Regions from separate parts of the Bacillus sp. LQ16 genome, predicted to be linked through region 2. Evidence: riboswitches for the same ligand, from Rfam matches in the RefSeq annotation. Region 2 holds a riboswitch; the other holds the start of a gene.
What was found. Region 2 has a riboswitch for S-adenosylmethionine ahead of AC3EMB_RS01060 (ABC transporter permease). Riboswitches for the same ligand answer to the same signal wherever they lie in the genome.

Region 1 (16,668 bases), 2.5 Mb from region 2:
TGTGCAATTAACTAAGTTTTTTAGTTAAATGAGTGATTACGTTAAATAGAAGATTTCAGCGTGTTGAATGTTATATTTGTAAAATAGATTTAAGTGGATGGTTTTATAAAACGAAAGAAGGTGTTTCATATTTGGAATGCCTTTTCTTTATGTTTTCGTTGCTAATGTGGGTGGTTAACGGATTATATGCTGTTTATCTTGTAACAGCAAGAACTGAACGAGGTATCTTTAAAGGTGTTTGACTATTTGTCGATACCATATTTTATCAAATGTTATTAGAATATCATAAAACGACAGGGGAGAAATCGTCAGAGAGATACGTCAAATTAGTCATTCCTTCTATAATCTAAGGAGGCGATTTTGTTTTTGAAAAATAATAGGTAAATCATTTGACAATTAAAATAATCTACTTTAATATATGTGCCATAGCATATATATGTTGAAACAAATACATTCATTGTGAATGATTGACTGGTATGCTATATCCTTTTATATCTTAATTTATAGAGGTGATATATGAACTTACATGATTTAATAGGCTATCTTGTTCATCGTACTGATGTGAAAATGACCAATTATTTTACAAAGAAATTAAAGCCTTATGGAGTTACGCCAGAGCAGTGGGGGATCATTAGTGTTCTTTGTAGCCAAAGGAGCACTACTCAAAAAGAGTTGGCGGAAGCTATTGATAAAGATCAAACTACTGTTGTTAGAATGATACAGTCAATGGAGAGAAAAGGGATTGTAAAGAAGGCTTTGAATGCCCAAGATAGGCGTTCACATAACCTTTTTTTAACTGAAAAAGGTGACGAATTAAAGAAAACAATCTTGCCTGTAGTGAAAGACGCTCACCATTTTGTTACGAGTAATTTGAGCGAGGAAGAAATTAAAGTATTACAATCGTTATTAAACAAATTGTATGATACACACTATTAATATTTGTTCCTTATTGATGCTATGCTATTCATAAGGAACAAACTTTGTTTTAGATATTATATATGCTATAGCATATAATTTCTGTTTGTTTGGACGAATGGGAAGATAACTTTATTTTGTATCATATTTGATTCAGGTTCACTTTTTTGCCTAGTACCAGTCAAATTCCCGTATTATATATGCTATAGCATGTAATTTTTAGCCCTTTAATATGGAAAAGGGTAATGTAAATGGAAGCGACTTCCATACGGGTAATTTCAGGAAATAGGGTAAAGGTAGTGACTACTACCTGAACAATACTGAGTTTTTATCAAATAATAAGAAAGGTGTGATTACTATTTTAATTTTCATCAATATTGTAAAAGTAGTGTTGTTTCTGTTCTTTTTAATGACAGGAACGAAAATTATATCGGGGAAAATGGCAGATGAATTCAAACGATTTGGTTTACCTTCGTTTTTTAATTTCTTAACTGGAGCTTTTGAGATTGTAGGAGCGATTGGAATGTTGATAGGAATTTGGATTCCGACAGTAGCTTTATTAGCAGGATTGTTATTAGGCGGTACGATGCTTGCAGCCGCATTAACTCTAATTGTATTAGCGAGAGATCCCTTTAAGAAAGCAATACCTGCACTTGTTTTGTTTGTCCTTAGTTTAGGGATAAGTTTGTATCACATTTTTTAAACATAACTGAAAACTATTAAACTTTCACTTTATGCGTTCAAGTTACTATCGTTTTGTGATTATGTTACAAATAGGGGGATTCTCCAATTAGTGCTTGAATAATAATAGCAATACGAATTTAGACATTACTATCATTAGAATCATAGTAAAAGAATGGGAAGGATTTTATATTAAAAATAGGAGTGAGTGAAAATGGCATATTTATTACAAGTTGATTTTCCGTTTGAAGGTCCTTTTGGTGAAGAAATGGAAAAAGGATTTTGGGATTTAGCAAATAGTATTAACGAAGAAGAAGGATTCCACTGGAAAATATGGACTGAGAATGAAGAAACAAAAGAAGCTGGAGGCATTTATGTATTTGAAGAAAAACAAGATGCTGAAAAATACGCGGAAATGCACAACAGCAGACTTGAAGCAGCTGGTGTTAAAGATATTAGAGTAAGAATTTTTAACATCAATGAAAATTTAACTAAATTGAATCGTGGTTATATTAAATAATTCCGACAGTCGGAGCAAGCGTAAAAAGGAGGGGGATAATCCCCTCTTTTTTAATTCTTAAATTGATGGTGAGGGGGCTCGCATAAAAAACAATCAATTATAAAAGTGATTTTGAACGTAAGGAATTTGTAAGGAAGAGGTAAGAAAAAAGAGATTTTCATTGTGTAAGATGAAAATGTAAAGAAGAGTGAGAGGAGAAAAATACTATATATTTCTATAAAAAACAAATCAATTAATAAGACTTGTTTGGAGGAAAAGAGACATTACAAATTCAATGTCGTCCTTTTGCAGTGGGTTAAGAAGAAAGCTGTGTGATTAGTTCCAAACAGCAAATAACCATTTATACAATATGAATAGGGGAGAGGATTATTTTGATGAAAAAGCATAGTCAAATTACATGTACAGGCTTAGCTCTATTAATAATTGGAGGTTCCCTGTTTTATACACCTCTAACCTCAAATGTAAAAGCGGAGTCCATTCAAAATGTATCTAGTTCGTTACAAACAAGCACCCAAAGAGATCGTAATTCCGTCAAAGAGGCAATGCGGGATACATTGAAACTAGGATATCCAGGGATACTTGCTAAAACTTCTGAGGGTGGAAAAACATGGAGTTATGCGGCTGGTGTAGCTAATCTGAGTACCAAGAAAGCAATGAAAACAGATTTTCGTTTTCGGATTGGCAGCGTGACAAAGACGTTCACTGCAACAGTTGTACTTCAATTAGCAGGAGAAAACCGCCTAAATCTAGACGATTCTATTGAAAAATGGTTGCCTGGTGTCATTCAAGGAAATGGATATGATGATAAACAGATTACTATCCGGCAATTATTGAATCACACAAGTGGTATCGCTAATTACACAAGGTCAAAGGATTTTAATATGATGGATACAAAAAAATCTTATACTGCTGAAGGATTAGTAAAGATGGGAATATCCATGCCTCCAGATTTTGCTCCAGGAAAGAGCTGGTCGTATTCAAATACAGGATATGTATTACTAGGAATTCTTATTGAAAAAGTAACTGGGAATAGCTATGCGGAAGAGATTGAAAATCGAATTATTGAACCACTTGAATTAGCGAATACATTCTTACCTGGAAATTCAAGCGTCATTCCAGGAACCAAGCATGCCCGTGGATATATCCAATTAGACGGAGCAAGTGAGCCAAAAGATGTTACTTATTATAACCCAAGTATGGGGAGCTCGGCCGGAGATATGATTTCTACAGCTGATGATTTAAACAAATTCTTTTCTTATTTACTTGGGGGCAAGTTATTGAAAGAACAGCAACTAAAGCAAATGCTTACAACAGTCCCTACAGGAGTAGATGAGCTTGGTGATTCCGGGCTTGGAATTTTCAAAATGAAGCTTTCAAACGGTGAATCGATATGGGGGCATGGAGGAACCATTCCTGGCTTTTTAACTTTTGCTGGAGGCACACTTGGAGGCAAGCATACATTGGCAGTCAATTTGAACAGCCTTAAAGCTGATACTCCTGATCCTTTTAAAAATATTTTACTTGCTGAATTTAGCAAGTAGTCTAAAAGTAAAAACGGGTAAAATTTATCATAGTTTCATAGTTAAACAAATGAATGATGAAAACGATCAATTATTTAAGGAGGTATCCGTGATGAAAAATAAGCTAACTGGTGTGTTAGCCACTGCATTAGCGGTAACTATGATTCTACCAACAGGAGCAAAAGCATTTTCTGAAAGTAAGACTACTGTTGTAACTGGTGAAGAAGTAGCTAGTCAGGAACTGAAGAAGATTGCAGCAGAGAAGGCGGAGCTACTTACGAAGTCCCATGGGGCAGCTAGCGTGCAGTATGCACTAATTGATAATGGAAAACTTATTTTGTCGGGTCAGGCTGGCAAGAACGATATGGAAGGGGAAAAGCCGCTAACCCAAGATACTTTATACGGGATTGGTTCAGTTAGTAAAATGTATGCAACAGCGGCTGTAATGAAATTGGTCGATGAAGGAAAAGTCGATTTGGATGCTCCTGTTGTCCGCTATGTTCCTGATTTTAAGATGAAAGACGGTCGATACAAACGTATTACACCGCGTATGTTATTGAATCACTCCTCTGGATTGCAAGGTTCTACGTTAGGTAATGCATTTTTATTTAACGATAATGATACCTATGCCCATGATACTTTGTTACAGCAATTGTCAAATCAAAACTTGAAGGCGGACCCTGGTGCTTTCTCGGTATACTGTAACGATGGTTTTACGCTGGCCGAAATTTTGGTGGAAAGAGTTAGTGGTATGAGCTTTACTGAATTTCTACATCAAAACTTTACAGGGCCTTTAAAAATGAATCATACGAAAACGCCGCAGGACAAATGGAGGGATGAAAATCGGGCTGGACTATATTACCCGGCGTACCAAGGGCAACTTCCAATTGAATCGGTGAATGTTATTGGTACGGGAGGTATATCTTCCACGGCAGAAGATATGGTGCGATTCTCACAACTATTTATGGGACAGGGAAAAGGAATCCTCTCTGATAAGGTAGTTAAGGCAATGGAGCAAGAGGAATATAAAAAAGGAATGTGGCCGGGGGCTGGCGAGAATATTTTTAACTATGGTCTTGGCTGGGATAGTGTGAAACTATACCCATTCAGTGAATATGGGATCAAAGCTTTGGCTAAGGGCGGCGATACTGCATTGCAACATGCTATATTAGTCGTGCTTCCGGAACAGAAAATAGCAGCGGCTGTATTGACATCTGGTGGACGGAGCTCTACAAATCAGCTAATGGCAACTGAATTGCTGCTCGCTACGCTTAAAGAAAAAGGTACTATTAAGGAAATCAAGCCGAACAAATCCTTTGGTAAGCCGGTCAAAGTCAAAATGCCTCAAGGCGTAGCAAAGAAAGCTGGATTTTATGGCAATAGCGAAACTCATTTCAAAATTGAAATTACGAATAACGGAGAACTGTTCTTACCATCTAATCCAGAAGAAAAATATGTATATACTACTGATGGAAGCTTTATTAATGAGAAGGGGACTTCCAAGCTCAACTTCGTAACCGAGAAAAATGGAAGAACTTATTTGAAGGAGAGCGCATATAAATCGCATCCAGGTTTAGGGCAAAGTGTGATGACCCACTATTTAGCTGAGAAACTAGAAGACAACGTGCTATCGAAGAAAACCGCTGCTGCATGGGCAAAGAGGGAAGGTGTCAAGTTTTATCGTGTAAACGAGAAATTTAGTTCTATTCAATATCTTGTTCAGTCGAAACATCTTAGTACTCAAATTACTCGCAAGGAAGGCCCAGCAGGCTATTGGGATGGCAGAAAAATTACAGGTCCGAACACCGCGGTGCATCAGATCCAAGTACCCGTGATGAATGGTCGTGATACGACGGAAACGCATTTCTATACAGAAGGCGGCAATGAATATATGGAGATGGCTGGATTGTTATACGTAAGTGAATCTAATGTAAAACCAATTGATGTAGGCCAATCATCCAAAGTTACGTTGGATGCAAATGGGCATGCGAAATGGTTTACAATTCCACAAGCGGCAACAGACAAAAGGATGACCGTGACGCTGCCATCAAATGGTTCATTTGCGGTGTATGATGAGAAGGGAGTTTGCGTCAACTTCACCATTGTGAGTGGCAATAACAAGGTGGAACTTCCGAAGAATGGAACAATCGTATTCGCTGGGGCACCGAAATCAGAATTTGCAATCTCGGTGAACTAGCTATAATTTAAGATGATCTTAAACAAAACCAGTACGGTACAGAAAAGATGTATTACTGGTTTTGTTTGTATTTATGCATTCTCAATGAAAAAATTTGAATAATATCACTCTCAAGCACTATAAAAACATCAAAACTAGAAAATTAGTATCTCTAGAAGATGTACAGTTTTTTGGGAGTTGAATAATTTTAACAGCGTAGAGAGATAAAATTTCTACTCTTTTTCTTCTTAATTGGGGTACGACCTCAATTAAGAAGGTTTCTTCAATTAATAGAAATGTATGTACATACACATTGTATTTTTATTCCATAACTTTTAAAATTTTGTTCACGATAGTTTGATATTGTAAAAAAAGAAAATATGTGGCACGACATCACTTTGTTTTTTATACAGCTTTGTAATTAAACTATAGTATTGTATTTTTTTTCATTATTGAAATTAGTAATAATAAAATGTATTATTGAAAAGCACAATTTATAATTCAAGTAATCAAGCATATGTACCCATAATAATTTGAACATTCAGAAATTATAATATTATCTAAAAACGAGGTGAGATTCATAGAAACAGTACATATTAAGTGGTATGGCATGTATAGTATAAATGACTTTTATAATAGGGAAGAAGCTTCTAAGAAGGGGATATTTGCAATCTCTAGAGTATTTGCTAAGAATGTAACATTGCTCTATATAGGACAAACCAAAAGAAGCTTTATACAAAAGATAAGAGAACTTAATAAAGAGTGGACTTTTGATGAGAGCGAATTAAAGATTACATTAGGAATAATAGAATTTCCTAGTGGTGAAATTTACTCTGAAAAGAAGGTAAAAGAGATAAAATCTCTTTTGATTTTACGACATACCCCATTAGAAAACGAAACATCTTTATTATACTATAGAGGGAAATTTAATTTAAAAATTATAAATAAGGGAAGAAGAGGCTTAATTGTTAAAAAGCTTTCTACAGGAGATCTAATGTGGACGTAATTGGAATCACCTTTGAATAAAATTGAAGGTTTCTTAAGTGCAGAAGCTTATCAATTTTTAATGTATTAAACTATTTTGAATAACATATGTCAGATACTTGAAAAAACACAAATTATATTATGATATGAAATCCTGTATGGAAAGTGTAGTTTATTTCTATTGTTTAATAAAAATATTAAGAATTTTAGGGATAATACATAAAGAGTAGAGGAGAAAGTAAAAACGGAGGTTTGAAGAATGGGACAAGTAAGCAGATTTCAAGAAAAACAACAGAATCGTCGTCAAAAGGCAATTTTTAATATTGCATTTACTTTGGTATTAGTGACAGTTGGTATAGTGACATACCAGTTGTTTACCCCTTCTAATACATCAAAGAAAGCAATTGCTCAAGAAAAGAAAGTAACAAAGATAGAAGAGAAGAAAACTAAAGATAAAGAAACAGCAAAGATAGAAGAGAAGAAAACTGAAGATAAAGAAACAGCAAAGATAGAAGAGAAGAAAACTGAAGATAAAGAAATAGCAAAGATAGAAGAGAAGAAAACTGAAGATAAAGAAGCAGCACAGTTAGAAGGGAAACAAAAAGTAGAAAAATCGGTAAAAACGAACGGAACTGAAAATAAAGAGGAAGAAAAAACGGTATCTCAAGAAAAGGATCCTCAAACTAATCCTTCATGGAAGCCAATTGGTACAGAGCAAGGAGCAAAACCTGATATGAAATTTAAAGAAGGAACAGTAGATTGGAGTGAGATGAAAAAAGCAATCTCTTATGCTGTTGATGTTCCAGAGAGCCAATTGATTTTCGATTTTATTGGAAATAATGGTAATAATAAAGCCTACGGTAATGTACGAGATAAACAAAGTAATAAAAAATATAAGGTTAATATTGATTGGGTAGAGAATCAGGGGTGGAAACCAGTATCTGTACAAGTGGTAAAATAAATAGTAGAAATGTAATTATATGTTTAAAAGTTTACTCTTGTAAAACTCATAAAAGAGTTTGTTTCAATCAGGACTCTTTTGCTATGTTGACAGGATTAATTACTCAGGCTCAATTGTGAGATCCTGATGCAGACAAAGTTCGAAGTTTATTAAAATCTATCTAATTTAGTGCTTCGAAAGGTTCAAAATTGCATTTTTAAAGCATTAAATAATTAATGGTACCTTTTGAAATATTTTTGGTCTCATTTTATTAGAAACAATTCCGTCTATATAACTAAAAAATGTATTATGATATCTATTGAACATATGAATAGGATAACAATTACCTGCTGTTAGCAAGTTGCAGTATATCTAATGAAAAGATCACTTGTTTCTAAGACAAGTGATCTTTTTATATGCATTTCCTTTACTATTTTTGAAATTGAATAGATATTTCAATCTGTGTAATTACAATAGACTTGATTAAAATTAAAACTGCAACAAGGATAATACCGTCCATATTTGTAGTAAGAAATATATATATAATATCTTAATGCAAGGTTGGCCTATGTTCTATGAAGATACTAAAGAATTATAGGAAACATTGATAAATGGGAATTATTTTTATTACAATATTTATGCATCTTTAGGCCTAAATAGCTGGGTATTAGCTAAGAAACTTGAGATATCAGACTCCTATTAAGTTAAAAATGGCCTTAAGTGTACTTCCCATAAAGAAAATTATGTAAATAAGCTGTCCATATGGGCAGCCTATTGTATTTTTTGGCTTAGCTTGTTTTTTTCGAAGTGCTGGCGGTTCCTCTACAAGTATTCTTGCATTTAAATTATTTTTAATATATTATATTTATATGGTTATATAGAGATTGATGTATACAAAAAAGACTCAAATCTATTAATAAGATTTAAGTCCTTTTCAAAGATAAAAAGATTGTACCGAAATGGAATACAACTTATACTTTTCTTTTTAATATGTATCTAGTAAAAAGACATTTTTTATCAATAAAATTGTATTTTCAATATAAATGGAAGTTCATTTATATTCAATGATAGGAAATAGTGGGTCTAGAACATAGAGGAACAAAGAACCATACAGAGAAATCTGAAGAACCTGAAAGCTATTGTATGTAGTTTGTTCATCTCAAGTACAATAAAAGAGTCTTACCTCTGTAGGCAAGACTCCACTAGTATCGTTGTATAATATTTACATATCAACTAAAAAACAAAAACCATATAACACCAAGTAGCAGAATCCTAATATTCCTCCTACAGCTAATACTTGTTTAAACCAACTTTTAAATTTTATATTACTGTAAATACCTTGAACTTTTTCCATATTTCCTCCTATTAAGGAGAACCCTTAAAGACTCTCACTTCGTTATGGTACCATTAAAGAATGACTAATAGAGGTTAAATATTGTCAAAATGTATAAATATGCAATATTGCATACAGAAATGTATTGTTACAAATGTAAGCGTTTACTATAATAAGGGTATAAAGTTTAATCACATCCCAGTACTAACAAAAGAGGAGGAAATAATATGGAAATCGCAATGGCAGTTTTAAAATTTATAGGTGGAGCAATCCCATTAGTTCAAGAGCTTCTAAAAGCATTTATGTAAATTCACTATTTAGCAATTATTTATAAAAATTATCATTCGTATGAGTAAAGCCCCTTTAACAATATTAGGGGGCTTTTTAAATTTCTAAATATTTAAGGTTACGTCACATTAACATCAAGTTAAAAGTAAATTTTAAGAATAAATCTATAGAGGATATTTTATAGTGAATCAAGATCCTTTTACAAAGTTGTAGGCATTAAACTCCTACGGCTTTTATTATACTTTATTGAAGTAAAAAGTCTCTTCAGAAAATCTAAAAGGACCTTTTTAGATTTTTAAATACATGACCTACTGATAACTGGGGAGTGTAGAGAATATATATTTGATTTTTAAACAAATATGACAAATTACATGTGTAAGTTAGGTCGATCTTTATCGTAGATTAAAGGGACTTGAATAAAGTTCTTTTTTATTTGTAATCACATCCCAGAGTGGCCCCTAACCTAATACCGGGAATCGTCTCCTATCCCCTTATACGCTAAGATATTTTTGGAAGTAAAAACCCAAACTTAGACCCCGAATTTGCTTTAACGTGAGGAGAGTCTAATGTCGACTGTCAGAAACGTGCGACAAAAGTCTTAAAAGAATTATTAAACACCTATCGAGGACAGAAAATAGTATTAGGCACTCATGGAGCTGTAATGACTTTGATGTTGTATGAGCTTAGCTTGATAGCGATGGGGTACCGCCAACAAGACTCGAATTTTGCACGCTAAGCAAAAAAACAATAAGCTGTCCACATGGACAGCTTATTTACATAATTCTTGTTATTGGAAGTCGTTTTGAAATTCTATATGTTTACTTTTTTCTTGTTCTTACGAATAAACCACAACACCACAGTTAAAAATAATAAAAAGCTCAGTAAAAAGAGCGGTATTTTTTGAATAAAGAAAAATCCTTTCCAAAAATCTAACCTAGTACTATCAGGAGAATCTGTTGCCATCCCACCTATAAAAAAAGACAACGGAATAGTAAGTATATTTATCCCTAAACCGATCATTACGAATGATAGATTTTTACTCCAGATTTTTGGTAATGCAGCCATAATAAATAAAACTAATGCAGTAACAATTATAAGAAACAGTACTCCAAAATAAAATGCAAAATATAAAAAAATTCCCATAATCCCCCTCCAAGACTTTAATTGTACCATCAATAAGGGCAATTTTGGATGAATATGATATTCGTATATAGTTAACACAACGCCCCATTATCGGTAGCAAATAATTTCATAGAATCCTTGTATGTACAGGGGTTCTTGTTTTTTGTCTATGTATCTCTTATATAGGATTTTATACATCATTGGTATAGCGGGGATATGAGGGATCCTCGCTTTTCTTTTTTTCATAAAATTTTGTATGAAAACAGTTGAGTTATAATGCTTTATGCTGAAAAATAAAAACTTTTCTTTGAATTTGAAAAGAAGGTGTTACTTTGTCAAGTGTTGAAGAAAATGAGATAGCAACTTTTGCTACAGATAGTGTAGCGGATACAGAACACGAACTTCATCACATGAGGGTCATCCGAAATCGGTACTTGAGTTAATTGTCAGCTGAGGTCTTTGGAATTGAATTGACGGGTAACTTTAACAAAATAAGGAGTACAATTAAACAGCCTCAAATATGCAAGTTTTTATGCGGAACTGCTTGCGTATTTTGGCTATTTTTGCATTCGTAAAAGATACTGCTATAAGTAAACAGCATTTTTGAATTGCAAAATACCCCCATGACATCAATAGTATAAGTACCAAAAAACGATAATAAAAACTGTCTTCATCAGTTTCTACTCCTTATGTGGATCATAAAGTTATTATCCCGTTTATTGTGGGCTGACTAAAGTTTCCCTTTATCTCTCCGTCTCAAAAAACTCAATCCACTCCCCATCAGGACCAGCGAAGAATATGTAACGTGTTCCATCTGGTAATGTTTCGATTTCTTCTCCTAGTAAAAAGGTTACGCCGTGTTTTAGTATTCTTTCAATTTCATCCTCTAATGAATCTACCTTAAAGCAAATGTGATGTACTTTTCCTTCTGCTGGCAAGGAAGAATTGTAGCCTTCAATGAGTTCGAGTATCGTTTCTTTCGATTCTTCCACACCTAAAAAAGCGAGTTTTAAATCTGGATTCGGGTGCCCCATACGTTTAAGGAGCTGTAAGCCGACTACTTCTTCATAAAATGAGATAGATGCTTCTAAGTTTGCAACCATAAGTCCTACGTGTTCAATTCTTCTAACTGGCATGTAGATTCCTTCTTTCTGAAAATTATATACAATATATTATTGAAAATTAAGAAAATAAGCAAGATAAAAACCTTACAAATTTTAGCGTGTTGTATGGTATAGTGAGAAAGTATGTTTGGGGAGAAGGAAGGAGATTATACGATGAATACAACTACTCAAACTCCTTCATTATCAGAAACGATGAAAGAGTGGCATTATGCATTAGCATATGAAATTAAACATTGGAAAACGATAGGTGGTAGTAAAATTTCTATCATGAACGGTCGTTTTTTATATACAGATTATGAGAATACAGTGTATATATTTCAGCTTATTTCGGAAGTAAGCTTACCTGAAGGTTCACCAATTCGAATTGAGTTCGATGGTGAGGAAGCGACAGGAGAAGTATTATCTGTACATGGATTAGAAATAGAACTGAAATTAAATGATTATATACAAGGTGAAATAAGAGAAGCGGTTTTATACAGTGAACCGTGGCAACTTTTAGAGCAACTGCAAGAGCGATTGAAAGAAGCACGTAAAGATAAGCTGAAACGTAATCGTATAAAGCGTCTTGTTGATGGGACGAGCAGTCCGAAACATATTGAGAAGATGAAAAATCCAAAAAATGAACTGGCATATCGTTCGTTTTATAATCCGACAACGTACGTATGGGGACCGCCGGGAACAGGGAAGTCTTACAATTTATCACGTATTATTTCGGCTCATTATCAAAAAGGAAAATCGGTACTTGTGTTAGCTCATAGTAACGCGGCAGTAGACGTATTAATGAGTGAAGTAACGAAGCAAATTGAAAAGAAAAAGAAATGGACGCCTGGCGAAATTGTTCGTTACGGTTATAGTCAGCATGAACATATACGAAATCATGAAACGTTACTTGCATCTAAGTTAGTTGAAACGACGAACGGATCATGGGGTGAGGAAAGACTCTACTTAGAAGAGACACGCCAAGATCTTCGTGAAAAAATCTTATCGTATAAAGCAACATCTGCTGATAAGAAGCGTATACAAGAGATTGAAAGTGATCTTCGAAAGCAAAAGGCTAAAATTAAAGAAGTAGAAAAAGAGTATATTGAAAATGCGAAAGTAATTGGTGCAACTTTATCGAAATGTGCCATTGATTCACTTATTTATGAGCGTACATTCGATTTAGTTGTCGTAGATGAAGTGAGTATGGCGTTCGTTCCGCAAATCGCATTAGCTGCTTCACTTGGAAAACGTATCGTTGTTTGTGGCGACTTTTTACAATTACCTCCAATTGCGATGGCAAACCATGAACTCGTTCGCAAATGGCTTGGGGAAGATATGTTTTACCACGCTGGGATTGTTGATTCTGTAAATAAATCAGAAGCGCATCCGAACCTATTTATGTTGCAGGAACAAAGACGTATGCATGCGGATATATCGAAGTTTACAAACTCATTTATTTATAAAAATAGAGTATACGATCATCCGTCTGTTTCAGAGCGTAAAGAACTTGCGCAATTGCAGCCGTTCGCAAATGAAGCGAGTGTTTTATTTGATACGAGCCAAATGGGAGCTTTTTCGTTAAAAGATGCTGCTTCTGGTTCACGTTTTAACATTATGTCTGGTTTAGTAGCGATGCAAATGATGTTAATCGGATTGTTAGACGGTGTTCAGTCTATTGGTGTTGTGACACCTTACAGGGCGCAGTCACGCTTTTTATCGACGTGTATTAGAGAAATGTTGCAGAGAACGAAATATCAAAACATACCAGTTTTAGCGGCGACAGTTCATAAGTTCCAAGGTTCTGAAAGAGATATGATGATCTTTGATACAGTTGACAGTTATCCGCAGGAACGACCTGGCGTATTATTCTTTGATCACAAAAACCATCGCCTCGTCAATGTAGCAGTGACAAGGGCGAGAGGGAAGTTCATTCAATTATCAGATTGCCATTATATGCGTAAAAATCTTTCTAGAAAACAAGCGTTATCGCAATTAACAGCTCATATAGAACGTCATGGAGATGTGTATGATCGCACGACATCAAGACAATTGTGGGAACGGAAAATTTCGAAACGTTTACGCTGGTTTATGGAAATGAATCTTGAAGAGCCGAAAGGGCTATTAAAAGATATTCTAGCCGCAAAACGAAAAATTATTATTTCACTTCCAAGTACAAAACAAGTGGATAAGCGAGTATGGCAAGCGTTAATGCGTACAAATGCACAGATAACAGTTTATAGTGATGGACCAGTTCCACTGAAAAATGTAAAGTTACAAAGACAAAATAAAGCATTCCCGTTTATCGTAATTGATGATGAAATCTTCTGGGCAGGCGCACCGCTTACATCTCAAATGATGTTTGAAGGTAGTGCGGAATTTCCGTACGTATGTGCAAGACTGCAAGCACCAGAAACAATTGGTGTATTAAAAGGATTTTTAGATATTCGGTAAATTCGGATAGGAATTCCTTGACTTTTACTTAGAATGAACTTAGAATAAAAAATAATTTAATATAATTTTATGAAAATTCTTATCACGAGAGGTGGAGGGACTGGCCCTATGATACCTCGGCAGCGGATTCGTTATGAATACTGTGCCAATTCCAGCAAGGTAACTTGAAAGATAAGAAAGAAGCTCATTTTGACTGTATATACAGAAGCCTCTTTCTATCTTTTAGAAAGAGGCTTTTTTATGTGAAAATAAAAGGAGGAAGAACAATGGGAGCGACAGGAGTAACGTCACAAAGAAAAACAATTGAAGAGAGTATCGAAAGAAATAAGGAAAAGTACATAGAAACAAGTCATGATATTCATGCGAATCCAGAGATTGGTAACCAAGAGTTTTATGCATCTAGAACGTTAAGTTTATTGCTAGGCAGTGCAGGATTTCAGTTGCAGCACAATATAGCTGGACATGAAACGGGATTTATCGCGCGAAAAAGCTCTGGAAAACAAGGACCAGCAATCGCATTTTTAGCGGAGTACGACGCTTTACCAGGACTAGGCCATGCGTGTGGTCACAATTTAATCGGCACAATTAGTGTTGCAGCAGCAATTGCATTATCAGAAACGCTTGAAGAAATTGGCGGGGAAGTTGTTGTGTTTGGTACGCCAGCAGAAGAAGGCGGGCCAAATGGTAGCGCGAAATCAAGTTATGTAAAGGCAGGTTTATTTAAAGATATTGATGCGGCGCTTATGATTCATCCGAGCGGAAAAACAGCGACAACGAGTCCTTCACTAGCAGTCGATCCACTTGATTTTCATTTTTACGGAAAAACAGCTCATGCTGCAGCTTCGCCAGAAGAAGGGATTAACGCATTAGATGCGGTTATTCAGCTTTATAACGGTATTAATGCACTTCGCCAACAACTTCCGTCAGACGTGAGAATTCATGGCGTCATTACAGAGGGAGGAAAAGCACCTAATATTATTCCTGACTATGCCGCAGCAAGATTCTTCATCCGCGCAGCAACGCGAAAAAGATGTGCAGAAGTAACAGAAAAAGTAAAAAACATTGCTGAGGGAGCAGCGTTAGCAACAGGTACAAAAGTAAAAATTCATCAATTCCAAAATGAAATCGATGAATTACTCGTAACAAAAACATATAACGATATCGTAGCGGAAGAACTAGAACTATTAGGTGAAGATGTAAATCGTAAAGAAAGAGTAGGGATCGGTTCAACCGACGCAGGAAACGTAAGTCAAGTCGTACCGACAATTCATCCGTACATTAAAATCGGACCAGATGATTTAATTGCACATACGAATGAATTTAGAGAAGCAGCACGTTCAGAACTTGGAGATAAAGCATTAATTACATCGGCAAAAGCATTAGCAAATACGGCGTATCGATTAATTACGGAAGAAGGGTTGTTAGAGAAGGTGAAGGAGGAGTTTAGAGAGGCGCAGAGGAATCAAGGGTAAGGGGATTAAAGTGCTCTTTTCAAAGAGTAATCTAATTAATAAGTAGAGATACAAAAAGAACATTGAAATATCAATGTTCTTTTTTGTTTACTAGTCATTGATTTTGTTGGTTTTTCTCAAGAAAGAGAAACTTTTACTGTTAGTGAGGATAATACGTATCCCTTTATCAAAACGACAATTTCTCCTCAAATTCACTCTTTAATACTATTAAAGGAGATGACAAGCCAAATTGCATTAAGGAGTCTAAAAATGCAGCGAGGGAATCCATCGAATCGCTCATGACCTTCATCATATAATTAAATTCCCCACTAATTCGAAATAAATCTGTTACTTCAGGAGCTGCATTACAATACTGGATAAAATCAGAGCATTGGCTCGTTTTAAACATGATGAATGCTTGAATGTTTTTATTAATTTTTGCAGGCTCAAATTTCGTTCGATAAGCCGCTATAACTCCTTGATCTTCAAGCTTGTTAATACGTTCTTTTACAGCAGGTTGCGTCATGGATATAATTCGTCCTATTTCTGAAACAGAAATTCTCGCATTTTCATACAACAAGTTCATAATTTTATGATCGATTTCATCCAGTTTTACGGCGTTTTGCATTGTGTAGCCTCCTTATTTTTGTTTTCTAAAGTAAATTACGAATTATAACTATAATATCATAAGTGAACGGGCTAAATTACCTATAAATCTATATTTAAAATGATTGGTGTTTGCATGAAAATATAAGTATAGATTTTTATCAAACAGAAATTTAGGAAGGATGGAAAAAATGAAGAATCTTGATGGAAAAGTAGCGTTAGTAACAGGGGCGAGTCGCGGAATTGGTCGTGCGATTGCGATGAGATTGGCAAACGACGGTGCATTAGTTGCGATTCACTACGGCCGAAATAAAACAGCTGCAGATGAAACGATTAGTGAGATTGAATCTAATGGAGGAAAAGCGTTCTTAATTGAAGCTGAACTCAATTCAATTGATGGTGTCAAAAAGCTAGTAAAACAGTTAAAGAATGAATTACAAATAAAAGTTGGTACATCAGAGATTGATATTTTAGTAAACAATGCAGGGATAGGTACACAAGGAACGATTGAAAATACGACAGAAGAAGTTTTTGATGAAATTATGTCTGTGAATATTAAAGCACCATTCTTTTTA
Region 2 (16,369 bases):
AGATGAATGTAATAAAGGCCAAAATGCAATTAGAGCCGAAGCAAAAAAATTCTCGTTCTGAAATGAATGTTTCTGGTACAGAGGTTGTTGTTTATGATGTGGGTGGCAAAATTGCTGGTCAGTTGAAAAATCCTAATACGGGTGAAGTGATGTCTGTACCAGAGGAACAATTAAATGCTAACGGAATGAATGCGACTCAAGGAATGGTAGATAATTTAGAGATTCCATCGGAAATTTTAAATAAAGTGAAGATGGAGAAAAGTGGAGATAATTATAAGCTGAAGTTTGCATTAAAAGGGCAAGAGACAGAGAGTATGTTAGCTAGTATGGATGAAAAGCAGAAACAAATGCTACAAGGCCAAAATGCAAAGATAGAAGAAATAGATGGAGAATATATTATTACAAAAGATTTTAAATATGAATCAGCAAAGATAGATATGGTTATGAGTAGCAATGGTGAGGATAAAGCGCACATTATTACGGATGCGAAGTTTACATCGTATGATAAATTTGATCCAATACAATTGCCAGCAGCAAAGTAATCACTGTCAAGAGAGGTACCTGAAAGAACGGGTATCTCTTTTTGTTGCTAATAAGGAGAGTGTCCTTTGAAAAAAAGAAAGATAGTAGTGGTCATTGTCGCATATACGGTTTTGCTTGCAACGTCTGTACATACGTATAAAAAACAAATTGATCATCCTATTATGAGTGATGTAGGTAAATTGCTTCCGACAAAAATAAAACGTGTTGAAAGTGCTACGGAAGAGCACTCGTTAATAAAATTAGTGCGAGATGCAAAAGTTTCAGGAGAGAAAATTTCCATTGCAGGCATGCAACATAGCCAAGGAGGACAGACATATTATCCGAATGGCACGATGCTCGATATGAAAGGATATAATAAAATATTAGAATTCGATCCAGAGAAGAAGCGTATTACAGTTCAAAGTGGTGTCACGTGGAATGATATTCAGAAGAAAATAAATCCATATGGCCTTGCGGTACAGGTCATGCAGTCTCAAAATATTTTTACTGTTGGTGGTTCATTAAGTGTAAATGTACATGGGCGTGATATTCGTCATGAGGCACTAATTGATACAGTAGATTCATTTAGATTGTTAATGGCAGATGGCACGGTACGTAATGTAAGTAGAGAAGAAAATGCAGAGTTATTTCCATATGTCATTGGGGGTTACGGTTTATTTGGAGTTATTTTAGATGTGACGCTGAAGTTAACAGATGATGAATTATATGAAATGCACACGAGAATGATAGATTATAAAGAATACGCATCTTATTTCAAAGAGAAAGTGAAAAGAGATGAGAATGTTCGTATGCACTTAGCGCGTATTTCTGTTGCTCCAAATTCATTTTTAAAAGAGATGTATGTGACGGATTATACTTTGGCACAAAATCAAAATATGAGAGAAGAGTACAGTGAATTAAAGGAAGAAAATATTATAGCTGCACCTAAATTTTTACTTGGGTTATCACGTTATAGTGATTGGGGAAAGAATACATTTTGGGATATACAAAGAGGTTATTTTGAACGTACAGATGGAAAGTATGAGACGCGTAATAATGTTATGAGATCAGATAGTGCTTTTATGGAATATGAAAATCCAAATAGGACCGAAGTGTTACAAGAATACTTTGTGCCTATAGATGCTTTCACGGAGTATATAGATGATTTACGTAACGCATTAAATGAAGAAGAGTTTAATTTACTCAACATTACGATTCGTTACGTGGAAAAGAATGAAAATGCAGTTTTGTCCTATGCGAAAGATGATATGTTTGCGCTGGTTCTTTTGATTAACCAGGGACGCTCAGAGAGTGAGATAAAGAAAACAGAGGATGTCATTCGGAAGATGATTGATGTTACTTTAAAGCATAACGGTAGTTACTATTTGCCGTACTATTCTTATCCAACGAAAGAGCAGTTAAAAAGGGCATATCCTCGTATTGAAGAATTTCTCAAGAAAAAGAAGGAAGTAGATTCAGAAGAGAGATTTGTTAATTTATTTTATAGGGAGTATACGAAATGACATATAGAAGATTTGTGGCTTCGCAAAGTATTATCATGATGGCAGGAAGTATGGTATTTCCTTTTTATATATTATTACTTCGAAACGTTGGAAATAGCTTCTCGCAATTTGGCTGGGCGTATGGCTTATTTGCTTTAACATCAGCACTTGTATATCCACTAGTAGGAAAGGTATCTGATCAAGTAGGTGATAAAAAATTATTAATCATATACGCTTGGTCCATGGCAATCTTAATGCTTTGCTTTCCGATTGCCACGGAAGTATGGCATGTGTATATTCTTCAAATTGTAATGGGAGTTTTAGGTGCTGTGCAGCGTAATACTGAGAAGACTTCATTAGCACGAAAGGTTGCGCAGGAAAAGGCTGGTTATGAGATTGGAAAATACCATGTGTGGACATCCATTGGCGGAGCAGTAGCGGTTATTGCCACGGGATATTTAGTAGATTTCTTTACGATCGGTACAATTTTTTATATTGCATCTATTCTATATGTAGTGAGCGGGATTGTATTAAGTAGTAAAAAAATATAACTATTCCTATTTTCACCTTAATACCCTTTATTTGTTATACTAAAAGGGAATACAAAAGAAAAGGGGACAGTGCCTTTGATGAAATTTGTAGTTTTAGCTATTCTTACTTTGTTTTTGATTCCATGGACAAGAAGTAGTAGTAAGCTTCGAGCAGTGGATAAGAAGGGAGATAAGAAGGTTGTAAAGGGTAAGAAATCATCTATTTTAGTTATTCCTGTTTTATTTTGGATAGGTATTGCAATCTATGAATACTTTTGGCTAATTGATGATCGAGTAGATTCGATTCTTACTCATTATTCTGTTGCAGTAGCAATTTTAATTGGGCTTGTTTTATTTTCACAAGATCAAATAGGGAAATTAGAAGGTACATTAAAAGGACTTCTAATGTTTATTTTACTCGCAAGTTACGGCTACTTTGGTTATTTGCACGATATAGTAATCTCGCAAAAGAAATATGATTCTGTTGTTAAGATAGAGAAAGATATTTCAGAGCCATTTACTGAAAATGATCAGCCGTTTACAGTGCCGCCAAAGACAGCGGAGAATAAGATGAAAAAAGTATTTGGTGATATTCCGAAAGTAGCTTATTTTGAGCTAGGAGAATTAACGCCACAAATGGTAAACGGCGAAGCTTTATATGTAGCGCCGATTGAAGTTTCAGGATTTTTTAAAGCGCGTAAAGCTGAGACAATTCCAGGGTATGTAACGATGTCAGGTACGAATCCTGATGCGGAAGCGAAACTGCACCTCGGTTATAAAATGAAATATGTGCCAAGCATGTTTTTTGGTAATAATTTAGAGCGTGTGGTAAGGCAAGCAGAACCAAATTTAATCTTTAAAGGAAAACCTAAATTTGAGGTTGATGATAAAGGAAAACCATATTATACAATGACGTATGGTGAATTTATTTCAGGAAGATCTGGATTTGAGGTAGAAGGTGTTGTCGTAGTAGATGCACAAACAGGTGAAGTGAAAAGATATGATAAAGGAAAGGCACCTAAATTTGTTGATGGTGTATTAAATCATGAGACTGCATCTACGTTAAATACGTACTTTGGTAAATATATTCACGGATTTTGGAATACGAAATTCTCACAAACAGATATGAAAATTCCGACTGAGTGGGGAACGAAAGAAGGCGTGACCCCGATCTTTGGTAAAGATGGAACACTGTATTATTTTACAGACTTTACTTCTCCAAAAGAAGGAGTAGATTCAGCCCTAGGCTATTCATTAGTAGATGCACGCACAGGCAAGCTATATTACTATAATGGAAAAGAAGTAAAGGGGATTATGGATGGTTCAGCAGCTACAGAAGTAGTAGATAATTCCTTTAAGAGAGAGAAATGGCATGGGACAATGCCTGTCATTTATAACGTATACGGAAAACCAGCTTGGATTATTCCGGTTGTTGATGACGGAGGCCTAGTACGTGCACATACAGTTGTATATGCTGCTAATGCAAAAATATTTGCGACAGGTTCGACGCAGAAAGAAGCGCTTGAGAATTATAAAAACGTAATGAGTGGTAATGGTGATACCTTTAGACCAACCTCAACAGGAAAAGAAGCGCAAAAAGAAGGTATTGTACAACGTGTATATAAAGAGAAATCAGGTGAAAATACAATCGTGTACGTACTTTTAGAGAATGAACAAAAGGTATTTATGATACCGGTGAAGAAATTCCCGTATGCTATGTTTACAGAAGTAGGAGACCCAATTCAAATTACATATTTAGATACAGGAGAGACGATGGCCTCGGTATCTAAATTTACGAATAGCAATGTGAAAAAGTAAAGCGATAGAATTTCTATCGCTTTTTTTACATTATGAAAGAGGAAAATGCGCTGTACTTGACGTATGTTTATGATGTAACTATAATTGTTACGATTCAGTGTGTATAGGAAAGGGTGAATTGAAAAAGTGAATGAAGTTAATCACGAAATATATAAACCTGTAAAGGCAAACAGGTTATGGATGATTCTTGTATTAGGAACACTTACGGCGATTGGGCCATTATCTATTGATATGTATTTGCCTTCATTACCGAAGTTAACGGATGACTTGCAAACAGGTGCATCCCTAGCGCAGCTTACATTAACAGCTTGTTTGCTTGGGTTGTCAGTAGGACAATTATTTGTTGGCTCAATTAGCGATATTTACGGAAGACGCAAACCACTTATTATTGCTCTTATTATTTATGTTGCTTCTTCTTTACTTTGTGCTGTTGCGCCATCTATTTGGACATTAGTATTATTGCGCTTCCTACAAGGAGCTTCAGGATCAGCCGGGATTGTTATATCACGTGCAATGGTACGTGATATGTACTCAGGTTCTGAAATGACGAAGTTTTTCTCACTGCTTATGTTAGTAAACGGAGCAGCACCTATTTTGGCACCAATTATTGGAGGGCAATTGTTACAGTTTACAACGTGGCGCGGTGTTTTCATCGTTCTTGGAGCAATTAGCGTATTCATGTTAATCTCAGCTACTTTTGTATTGCGTGAAACATTACCTCCTGAAGAAAGAGAAACGGGTGGTTTGTCAGGGACTTTGGCGACGTACGGAAAATTGTTAAAGGACCGTCTGTTTATGGGATATGCATTGTCACAAGGATTAGTAACAGCGGCAATGTTTGCATACATTTCGGGCTCACCATTTGTGTTGCAGAACATATACGGAGCATCGCCACAGCAATTTAGTTTATTCTTTGCGATTAACGGCATCGGTATTATTATTGCTAGTCAGATAACGGGTCGTTTAGCGGGGAAAGTGAATGAGAAGACATTATTTGTTGCTGGTATTATTATCGCAGCTGTTGGTGGCCTATCTTTACTACTGACAATCGTACTAGGAATAGGTTTAATCGGTGTTTTATGTTCGTTATTCCTTGTTGTATCAAGTGTCGGGGTGGTATCAACAACTGGGTTCTCATTAGCGATGAGAAATCAGAAGCAAGCTGCAGGAACAGCGTCAGCTTTATTAGGCTTATTACAGTTCATTTCAGGAGCGCTTGTCGCTCCGCTAGTAGGTATTGGTGGGAGTAATACAGCGTTACCGATGGGTGTTGTTATTGCGCTTTGTGAAGTAGGGGCAGTATTATGTTATCTATTTATGGCCAGAAGAAGTGAGAAGCAGTTTGAACTGCAACAAAGACAAAATTTAGAGGCTTAACAAAAAAGAACTGATTCAAAGGGAATGTTTGAATCAGTTCTTTTTTTCATTTCTTTGAAATACCTCATACATATTATTCATGATCGTATCATATAAAACAGCAAGTTTATCCCACACCCAGCGATTACTATCGACTTCTTTTTCCCCGCAGTCGATAATATCGGTATGGTCCGTAATTTTATACGCTTTTTTAACGATAATAGGAGCAATCTTCGGTATACGTGGGATTTCTTTTAAGATATCTGCGAAGTTTCCAATGTAGACATGACCGATGATTTCGATTGTTAATGATTTATCCGATATATTTAGCACGGTATGAAATTGATTTGTATGTTGTTGTTTTAAATATTGAGCTAACTTAAATGGAGCATGCTTCTTCTTTAATACGCGGCGAAGGCTCTCTGTATTTTCGATATGAAGTGATTTTTCGCGAATAAGGACACGAATATCTTCTCCCATAAAAGGCATTGTGTTGTACATAGATGATTCTCCTTAAAAACTTACATATGTTTGCGTTATGCATATGTAAGTCTAGCATGGTTTGTTCTTTATGTGTGCTTACAGTTTTGTAAGGTGATGTAGTAAAGCATTGCAAAAGTTATTTGTATAAAGTGACGATACTGTGACAAACATGTTGGTATATATATTACGATGTCGTCTTAAGTGTAAAAAGTAGGGCGTTCTCGGTATAATAACAAGTGGAGATAAAAGAAACTATAATGAGTAATAGCTGTAGATAAAAGGAGAAGAAGAGATGAAGAAGGTTTTGGGTATTGCTGTAATGGGAAGTATGCTCCTTCTAGCAGGGTGTAATGGAAATAAAGATACGAAAGAAACGAAAGAAAAGGTAGAGCAATCTGCTGAACAAACAGAAGAGATGAAAGAATACCTTGCAGTACATGAAAAATACGATATAAAAATGAATAAAGAAATTAATAAAGCACTGCAGTTATTTGAAGTGGCAAAAGAAAAGGGCGGTAAGGAAATAACGAATGCTACATATAAAGAAGATGTGCAAAAGGTAACAACGAGCATGTTAGAAGATATTGATCATATACGTAAAGAAATTCGTGTGCCGAAGTCGAAAGAGCAAGAACATGAAGTATATGTTGGTTTCTTGAATGAATCGGAACAAGCGATGAAAAAATTACAGAAGTTAGCTAAAGAAGAAGATTCATCGTTGATTCGTGATATAGAAATTAATTTTGCAACAGCATCGACATACTATAAACGCTTTCAAGCAGAAACGAAAAAATAACCTTGCCTGTGCAAGGTTATTTTTTCTTCTTACCATCTCCGTCTGCATCCTCGGATACTAATATTTTCTGTTCTTCGTGAAATTCGGAAATAGTTTGCCCGGTAATATTATCGAAAGGGGTATAAGAAAGAAGTGATACGTTTCTTTTTAATAAAGAGTTTATAGAAGCCGATGATGACAAGTATAACGATAGTTAAGGATAATCCTATAGTAGCAAGAAGTAAGGGATCCATCTTATAACTCCTTTAACATTATTTCTTTTTATTATAAGCCTGTAATCTCGATAAATGAATTAAAAACTGATTTTTCTAAATTTATCCAATCTGATTGACTTTTCAATTTTTCAGAATTATAATTCGAAATATACAATTTGAACCAAATAATAATATAGCAATTTACTTATCCAGAGAGGTAGAGGGACTGGCCCTATGACACCTCAGCAGCGGGTTCTGTAATAGGAACACCGTGCTAATTCCAGCAAGCAAGTCTTGAAAGATAAGTGATGGGCCTTTGTTTGTTAAGCCTTGATCTTATTTTTTAAGATCAAGGCTTTTTGTATTCTAAAAATAGAAAAGGGAGTAATGGAAAAAGTACGTTCATAAAACAAAGTAAATTCATGTGTTTAGGGGGTTATTGAAGTGTATGTAATTAAAAAATTATCGGTTATGGTGTTCACACTATGGGTTATTACGACAGTGACATTTCTAATTATGCATATTATTCCGGGAGATCCATTTTCATCAGATGCAAAAATCTTTCCTGAAGAAGTGATCCAAAACATGAGAGCGAAGTATCACCTTGATGAACCGTTATGGAATCAATATGTTGCTTATTTAGACGGTGTAGTTCATTTTGATTTTGGTGAATCTGTTCAATCAACCGGGCAAGGTGTATCAGAAATTATAACAACTGGCTTTGGTCCATCAGCAATTATTGGTCTACAAGCACTTGTTATTTCATTGTTAGTAGGAATTGCGGCAGGGACATTTGCTGCTCTCTATCATGGGAGAGTAATTGACTATAGTGTGAGTTTGCTCGCAATTTTAGGTATTTCTATTCCAAGTTTTATTTTAGCGCCACTATTTATACAAGTATTCGCTATCCAATTTGAGTTTTTACCAGTAGCCTCTTGGGGAACATTCGAACATACGGTATTGCCATCCTTTGCATTAGCGTTAGGGCCAATCGCAGTTATTACAAGGTTTGTTCGTTCTAATATGATCGAAGTACTGCAGAGTGATTATATTAAGCTAGCAAGAGCAAAAGGTATACCAATTAAGAAGATTATTATAAGGCACGCTCTTCGAAATGCGATTGTTCCAGTACTTACATTTGTTGGACCGTTAATGGCTGGACTCTTAACAGGGACTTTCGTTATTGAAAAAATCTTTTCAATTCCTGGCCTAGGAAAATATTTTGTAGATAGTATTTTTAACCGAGACTATCCGGTGATTATGGGAACAACGATTTTCTATAGTGCATTATTAATTGCTTGTATTTTCATTACAGATATTATTCATCGCATTGTTGATCCGCGTATTCGTTCTATTACATAAGGAGGGGGGATATTTAAATGGGGGCTTATGAGATTAATGAACAGTTATTAACGAAAGAAGAGAAAAAAGAATTAACGATAAATAAAGATCAGCAAAAGATTAGCAGAAAGAAAGAAGTGTTTCGTAAGTTTATATCGAATCCAATCGCAGTTTTAGGAACAGTGACGTTATTGCTAATTATTGTTTTCTCGCTTATTGGCGAAAGTTTAACTTCATTTACTGCGAGTGAACAAGTAAAAGAGGCAACAAATTTACCGCCGAGTAGTGAACATTGGTTTGGAACAGATGATCTAGGGAGAGATATTTGGGCACGTACTTGGGCTGGTGGGAAGATTTCACTAACAGTTGGATTAGTAGCAGCTGCCCTCGATATAGGTCTTGGTGTACTGATTGGTGGATTTAGTGGATATGTGAGAGGACGTAATCGCCTTGGAACGTTAATTGATGAGTGGATTATAAGAGGAATTGAAGTATTATACGGCATCCCATATTTATTAATTGTTATTTTACTATTAATTGTTATGAAACCAGGTCTTTTCACCATTATTATCGCTCTTGCATTAACGGGATGGATTGGAATGGCTCGTCTCATTCGAGCACAAGTATTGTCTTTAAAACAACGAGAGTTTGTTATTGCAGCAGAGCGATTAGGTACATCACATATGAAAATTATATATGGGCATTTAATTCCGAATTTAACAGGGATTATTATCGTGAATTTATCATTTACAATTCCAGCAGCTATTTTTTCAGAATCATTTTTAAGCTTTATCGGACTAGGAGTGCAATCACCGGCAGCAAGCTGGGGGACGATGACGAATGATGCACTTGGGACATTATTGAGTGGGGAATGGTGGCAGCTATTCTTCCCAGCAATCATGATTGCTCTCATTATGTTCGCATTTAATGCAATTGGTGATGGTTTGCAAGATGCGATTGATCCAAAAATCGTCAAACGAAATCGAAAGGAGAAAAAACATGGCACAAATCTTATCTTTAGAAAACGTAACGTTAGCCGTTGAAAAAGAGAATAGTAAGCAAGCGATTGTGAAACATGTTTCCTTTTCTATTAACGAAGGTGAAATAGTTGCACTTGTAGGAGAAAGTGGTTCGGGAAAAAGTGTCACAGCACAATCCATTATCGGCTTGAATCAAGAATCAATTCATATCGATGATGGGAATATAGCTTTCCAAGCAAAGGAATTAACGAATTTACAAGAGTCAGAATGGAATCAAATTCGCGGAAAAGATATTTCCTTTATATTTCAAGATCCGCTTTCATCTTTAAACCCAACGATGAAGGTAGGCAAACAAATTACAGAAGTAGTTTTGCAACATGGGAAAAAATCGAAAAGAGAAGCGAAGGAAATTGCGATTAACTTGTTAACAGGTTTAGGGATACATGAAGCAGAGAAACGCTTTGAACAGTACCCACATCAATTAAGCGGAGGTATGAGGCAGCGTATTTGTTTAGCAATTGCGTTTGCTTGTCACCCAAAGCTTGTAATTGCAGACGAGCCGACAACAGCGTTAGATGTAACGATTCAGAAACAAATTATGGGGCTATTAAAAGAAAGAAAAGAAAAACAAAATACGAGTATTTTATTAATTACACATGATTTGGCACTTGTACGTGAAGTAGCTGATCGAGTAGTTGTTATGTATGGGGGACGTGTCGTTGAAAAAGGAACGATAGAGGAAGTGATAGGTTCCCCTAAACATCCATACACAAAAAGCTTACTACAAGCAATTCCGAATATGGATGATTCTGAAAAGGTATTACGTGCTATAGAAGGAACCACACCTTCCATTGAAACATTAAATAGCTTTGGTTGTCCTTTTGTAAATCGTTGTCCAGTAGCGATAAAAGAATGTATTCATCGTTTTCCAGAGAGAACCACATATTCTAAGGAGCATAGTTCACATTGTTGGCAACATGTTCTAGAGCATAATAAAGCGAAATCAAAAGAGAAGGTGAATGCCTCATGACGACAGATTTAATTACTATAAAGCAAGTAAAGAAAACGTATGGAAGTAAAAGTAAAAAAATCACAGCGTTAAAAGACATATCACTTTCTATTCCGAAAGGAACAACACTTGGCATTATTGGTGAAAGTGGTTCAGGAAAAACAACACTTGGTAAGCTCATAGCTGGGATCGAGAGCCCAACGTCTGGTGAAATTGATTATAACGGTCAAGTCGTTCACAAGTTGAAGGCAGCTCATAAACGTGATTTCTTACAGAAAGTACAGTTCATTTTTCAAGATTCCACAGCAGCATTAAATCCGCGCTGGAAAGTACGCGATAGCGTAACGGAAGGTTATATTTCATTCGGTTTAGGTGATAAAGGATTAAAGGATAAAGTAGCAGGTGATGCGCTAGAACGTGTGGGATTAGATAGACGATATATCGATCGCTATCCGCACGAATTTAGCGGAGGACAACGTCAACGAATTGCTATTGCAAGAGCGTTATTGTGTGAGCCAGAAGTATTGATTCTTGATGAACCAATTTCAGCATTAGATGTTTCATTGCAAATTCAAATTGTACATCTGCTGCAAAAAATTCAAAAGGAACAAGGCTATACATATTTATTTATCGCACATGATTTGCCGATGGTTCACTATTTATGTGAAAAAGTGGCTGTCTTATATAAAGGAGAACTTGTTGAATTTGGAAATACGGACGAAGTGTTCCGTAATCCACAACATTCTTATACAAAAACATTGTTAGCATCAACACCAAAAATTTCGGGTTAAAGGAGAATGTAGGATGAAGAAGTTTTTACTGTTTATCATTATGACTGTTTTAGCGATTACTTCGGTCGCTTGCGGTAAGAAAGAGACGCAAAAGGCGAGTGCTGGTAAGGGAGAAGGCGATCGATTAGTAACGAATATTAGTAGTGATCCATACACACTTGATTCTGCTATTGCAACAGATAGCACGTCAGGTTATATCATTGGGCAGTTGTTTTCAAGTTTATATACGCAAGATAGTGATGGGAAATATCAAAATGAATTAGCAGAGAAAGAAGAAGTAAATGCTGATGGAACTGAATATACAATCCATTTGAAGAAAGATATTAAATGGTCAGATGGTTCTCCTATTACGGCAAATGATTTTGAATTTGCATGGAAGCGATTATTAAATCCGAAAACGGGTTCTATGAATGCGACAGAAATGTATTTCATTAAAGGGGCAGAGGCATATAATACTGGAAAAGGTGAAGAGGGACAAGTTGGTATTCAAGTCGTTGATCCTCAAACATTAAAGGTAACTCTTGAACATCCAGTTGCTTCTATTAAACAGAAATTAGCAAGTTCATTATTCATTCCATTATCTAAAAAATCAATTGATGATAATAATAAATTAAAAACAGATCCAAAAGAGTTAATTACGAATGGACCATTCAAGTTAAAAGAGTGGAAGCATAACCAGGGTATTACAGTACAAAAAAATAAAGAATACTACGATAAAAAGGTAACATTAAAAGAAATTGAGTTTCGTATTATTCCAGACTCTAAAACAGCGTATCAATTATTTAAATCAAAAGAATTAGATTTACTAAGTGGTTTACCACAAGAGATGATTGAAAAAGAAAAAGGAAATAAAGAATATAAACGTGTTGCAGGATTTTCATCTTATATTTATTCGTTTAACGTAGAAAAAGAGCCTTTCACAAATGCGAAAGTACGTAAAGCATTCTCTTTAGCAGTTGATCGTAAGTTTATTGTTGAAAAACTGTATAAAAACAATGCACAAGAAGCAAATGCATTCGTTCCAGAAGGAGCAAAAACACAAAGTGGGCGTGATTTCCGTAAAGAAAAAGGTGGTTACGTTAAATTTGATCCAGCAGAAGCGAAAAAATTATTAGAAGAAGGCATGAAAGAACAAGGCTGGTCTACATTACCTGAAGTAACATTAAAATTCACTACAGATACACAACATAAAAAAGTAGCAGAAGCAATGCAAGAAATGTTTAAGAAAAATCTGGGCGTAGATATTAAATTAGAAAATAAAGAGTGGAAGAGTTACATCGACACATATAAGCAAAGTGATTTCCAATTAGCATATATGGGATGGGGCGGTTCTCTATTAGACCCAATTACTAAATTAGATTTATATGCAGGTGATGGTCCAAACAATTATGCAAAATGGCATAATAAAGAATTTGATGCTTTAGTGAAGGAAGCAGAAGTTGAACAAAATGAAGATAAGCGTTTTGACTTATTGCATAAAGCGGAAGATATTATGTTTACAGATTCACCATTAATCCCAATTATTTTCCCAAGTGCTTCATATTTACAAAAACCATCAGTATCTGGTGTTCAGTTCATTATCGGTTCTAGTCCAGAACTAAGATACGCAAAAATTAAAAAATAAAGAAGTAGGCAATTGCCTACTTCTTTATTTTATTTCTCTTTTATATTCTTTTTTCGTTCCATCAGAGAAGACAACTTCTAAATCGAATTTTTGGTAGTCTTTATCAAGTTTGAACACGTTCACTACTTGATCGATTACTTCTTGGTCAGCAGTATCTTTATCAAATTTTAATTCTTGTAGAAGTGGGCTTAATTTTGTGATAGCCTCATCTCCTGTTAATTTTACATCTGCTTTATGATCTTCAATTTTTGCTTCCATTTTTTTATCAGCTGCTACATTTTTATAGTCTGCTTCGTAGTCTTTCTTAGTATCTTGGTAGTCTGCCTTTAAATCGAATTCATTGAAATTTAGTTTTAAATCAGCAGGGGCTTCATTCTTCGCCTCTTCTGTAGTCTTTTTATTAGAAGTCGTGTCTTCCTTTGCAGGAGCTTTACATCCTGTTAATGCAGGTACTAGCATAAGAGCTAATAAAACTGATAGTAAAATTCTCATTATAAATTCCTCCTTATGTAAATTTGTTCTATACAAGTTTTTCCTAAAATCATGTAATTATGTATGTGTTGAAAATAAAATTTTGACTTGTAGCTTCAAGGATTAATCCGCAATTTAAATCAAAAATGATTTGTATGTATATGGTAAATTGAAGTTGTGAGGGAGGTACTGAAATGCTTTCTAAAACGTATCAAACCATTTCAAGTAACATATGCAGCAAATGGCTATTATACAATAATATTCGGAGGAGTTAGTTTAGAGAGAAATATTATTTCATTATTAGCTATTGTATTGGTTACACAATTAGTAGCAGTGAAGACTTTAGCTATAAAAGGAATGGTAAAGGGAAGAAGAAGCTCTGTAGTTAAAGTTGTATAAAAGTAAAAAGGTATCCTTCGTAGGATACCTTTTTACTTTTGTTATTTTGCAACTTCTGTCCACTTGTAGTTAAATTCACCGCCGAAGTCAGTCGTTACAAGTCCTTTAATGAAAGAGCGTTGTAAGTAAGAACGACCTTGTTGGTATAAAGGAGCGACAGCGCCGTCTTGTAATAGAATTTTTTCAGCTTGCTTCATTGCTTCAAAGCGTGCTTTTTCATCGCCAGCTAAATCTGTTTTCACTTTATGAATTAGCTCATCGTACTCTTTGTTAGAGTATTTATCGAAGTTATAAGCACTATCTGTTGTAAATAAATCTAAGAATGTAATTGGATCAGCGAAGTCAGGGCCCCAGCCGTCAATACCAATTTCATAGTCACCACTTAATAGTAGTTTCAACTGTTGTTTACGTGGTTGTGGTTTTAAATTCACTGTTAATCCATCTAGGTTTTTTTCTAATTCACCTTTTAAATATTCACCAGTCTTTTTAGCTAAAGCATTGTCACTTGTTAATAGTTCGATTGTTACTTTGTCAGTACCAAGTTCTTGTTTTGCTTTTTTCCAGTTTTCTTTCGCTGTTTTCACATCATCCTTGACTAGATTTCCATTTTCTTTACGGAAGTCATTGCCTTCTGGACTCTTTGCAAATTTCGCAGGAACCATTCCTTCAGCTGGAATAGCACCGTTATTTAAAATTGTTTCTACGTAAGCCTTTTTATTCATTGCGCCGTTAATAGCAAGGCGTGCATGTTGATTTTTTAATGTTTCATTTTTCTGATTTAGTCGTAAGAATTGAATGCCGACTTCAGCGCGTTCCTTGAAGTTTGGATCGCTCTTATATTTATCAACAAACTCTGCAGTTAAAGCAACGCGATCAATTTGTCCTGAATCATATAAGTTCACTTCTGTAGACTTATCTTTAACGACATTGAAGTTGATTTCTTCTAATTTTACCGTTTTAGCATCCCAATAGTTAGGGTTTTTCTTCAATTGGAAACTTTGTTCGTGTTTCCAGTTATCTAATGTGAAAGCACCGTTGTAAATTAAATGATTTGTTTCTAAACCGTATTTATCGCCCTGAGACTTTAAGTACTCTTCATTAATTGGCAAGAATGTTGAGAATGTCGTTAAGCTTAAGAAGTAAGGAACAGGACGGTCTAGTTGTACTTCTAACGTTTTGTCATCAACAGCTTTGACCCCTAGTTGATCAATTGGTAATTGTTTTTGGTTTATTTGTTTCGCATTCTGTACATCGAAGAATAAGAATGCGTATTCAGCTGCTGTATCAGGATTTACGGCACGTTGCCAAGCAAAGACGAAGTCCTTTGCTGTAACAGGAGTACCGTTTGACCATTTTGAATCACGCAGATGGAATGTATATTTTGTTTTATCGGGACTAATGTCAACCGACTCAGCAACACCAGGAATCGGTTTATTATCTTCTCCCATTGCATATAAGCCTTCAAAAACATTGCGCATTACATTCATGGATTCCCCATCCGTTGCTTTTGCAACATCCATTGTTGGAATTTCTGAAGCGAATGATAAGTTAATTGCTTGTTTATCAGGTACTTTATCGTTTGCTTTCGCTCCGCCTGCATTATCTTTATTTCCCCCGCAAGCAGTTAGTAATAGACTTGCCCCTAAAACAGATGCAACAACAGGTACAACTTTTTTCTTCATTGTTCGTTCCTCCCTAAATGTGTTGTTCGTAACGTCATAATGTCCATGTCTTGAAGTGGCTATAGAAGGAGATGGAACCTATTATAAATATTTGTTTATAGGTAATCAGGTGTTCTATATGTATATACATGTCGAGCTATAATCTATCGTTATATGTTTCAACTTAGTAGACATTATATTTTGATGGTGAAATATTTTGTTTCTTTGATTATTTAGAATATTAACACTGGAAAGAACTATATGTCAATAATAAAAATAGAATGTTAATTTCTTGGAATAATATATTAAAAAAGTAGATTCTCTTGTGTGAGAGAACCTACTTTTAATATATTTTGCTAAAAAAACAATTGATGTGGGCTAATAATAAGTGGGGATGAAGAACCCCCACTTATTACGGTTTTACTTTATTTTTCAATTTTTGCCCACTTGAAGTTTAATTGACCCGCAAAGTCTACTTGCACAATTCCTTTCACATAAGAACGTTCTAAATAAGATTCGCCTTTTTGGTAAAGAGGAGCGATAACAGAGTCTTTAAATAATATTTTCTCGGATTCTAGTAATGCTTCCCAGCGAGCTTTTTCATCACCAGCTAAAGTTGTTTTCACTTTTGCTATTGTTTCATCGAATTCCTTATTAGAGTAATGATCTAAGTTATAAGGGTTATTCGTTGTAAATAGCTCAAGGAATGTAATTGGATCCGCAAAGTCAGGGCTCCAGCCGTCAATTCCGATTTCGTAGTCACCTTTTAATAAAAGCGAAACTTGTTGCTTACGCGGTTGCGGTTTTATATTTACTGTTAATCCATCTAGATTCTTTTCTAGTTGCCCTTTTAAGAATTCACCAGTTTTCTTATCAAGGTCAGCATCACTCG

Region 1: linked by a shared signal. The riboswitch ahead of AC3EMB_RS15520 (M20 family metallopeptidase) and the one ahead of AC3EMB_RS01060 (ABC transporter permease) in region 2 are both predicted to bind S-adenosylmethionine.

The regions. Positions count from the first base shown of each region.
Region 1 covers NZ_CM173491.1:3,084,440-3,101,107, reverse strand. The annotation lists gene AC3EMB_RS15590 (DUF1259 domain-containing protein) at 1-11, shown strand, start outside; gene AC3EMB_RS15585 (MarR family winged helix-turn-helix transcriptional regulator) at 517-936, shown strand; gene AC3EMB_RS15580 (DoxX family protein) at 1,268-1,618, shown strand; gene AC3EMB_RS15575 (monooxygenase) at 1,811-2,116, shown strand; gene AC3EMB_RS15570 (serine hydrolase domain-containing protein) at 2,491-3,657, shown strand; gene AC3EMB_RS15565 (serine hydrolase domain-containing protein) at 3,749-5,833, shown strand; gene AC3EMB_RS15560 (hypothetical protein) at 6,384-6,818, shown strand; gene AC3EMB_RS15555 (YrrS family protein) at 7,056-7,757, shown strand; gene AC3EMB_RS15550 (hypothetical protein) at 8,959-9,090, opposite strand; partial or broken gene AC3EMB_RS15545 (hypothetical protein) at 9,190-9,377, shown strand; partial or broken gene AC3EMB_RS15540 (histidine phosphatase family protein) at 9,875-10,033, shown strand; gene AC3EMB_RS15535 (hypothetical protein) at 10,168-10,500, opposite strand; gene AC3EMB_RS15530 (VOC family protein) at 11,223-11,615, opposite strand; gene AC3EMB_RS15525 (AAA domain-containing protein) at 11,727-14,036, shown strand; SAM riboswitch class I at 14,113-14,214, shown strand; gene AC3EMB_RS15520 (M20 family metallopeptidase) at 14,303-15,508, shown strand; gene AC3EMB_RS15515 (Lrp/AsnC family transcriptional regulator) at 15,675-16,115, opposite strand; gene AC3EMB_RS15510 (SDR family oxidoreductase) at 16,285-16,668, shown strand, end outside.
Region 2 covers NZ_CM173491.1:175,376-191,744, forward strand. The annotation lists gene AC3EMB_RS01020 (DUF6612 family protein) at 1-542, shown strand, start outside; gene AC3EMB_RS01025 (FAD-binding oxidoreductase) at 609-2,045, shown strand; gene AC3EMB_RS01030 (MFS transporter) at 2,042-2,575, shown strand; gene AC3EMB_RS01035 (DUF3981 domain-containing protein) at 2,654-4,372, shown strand; gene AC3EMB_RS01040 (multidrug effflux MFS transporter) at 4,490-5,749, shown strand; gene AC3EMB_RS01045 (hypothetical protein) at 5,783-6,229, opposite strand; gene AC3EMB_RS01050 (hypothetical protein) at 6,504-7,007, shown strand; partial or broken gene AC3EMB_RS01055 (DUF3951 domain-containing protein) at 7,024-7,240, opposite strand; SAM riboswitch class I at 7,404-7,509, shown strand; gene AC3EMB_RS01060 (ABC transporter permease) at 7,646-8,563, shown strand; gene AC3EMB_RS01065 (ABC transporter permease) at 8,581-9,585, shown strand; gene AC3EMB_RS01070 (ABC transporter ATP-binding protein) at 9,542-10,552, shown strand; gene AC3EMB_RS01075 (ABC transporter ATP-binding protein) at 10,549-11,322, shown strand; gene AC3EMB_RS01080 (peptide ABC transporter substrate-binding protein) at 11,336-12,946, shown strand; gene AC3EMB_RS01085 (YusW family protein) at 12,971-13,438, opposite strand; partial or broken gene AC3EMB_RS01090 (hypothetical protein) at 13,612-13,816, shown strand; gene AC3EMB_RS01095 (peptide ABC transporter substrate-binding protein) at 13,858-15,498, opposite strand; gene AC3EMB_RS01100 (peptide ABC transporter substrate-binding protein) at 15,903-16,369, opposite strand, start outside.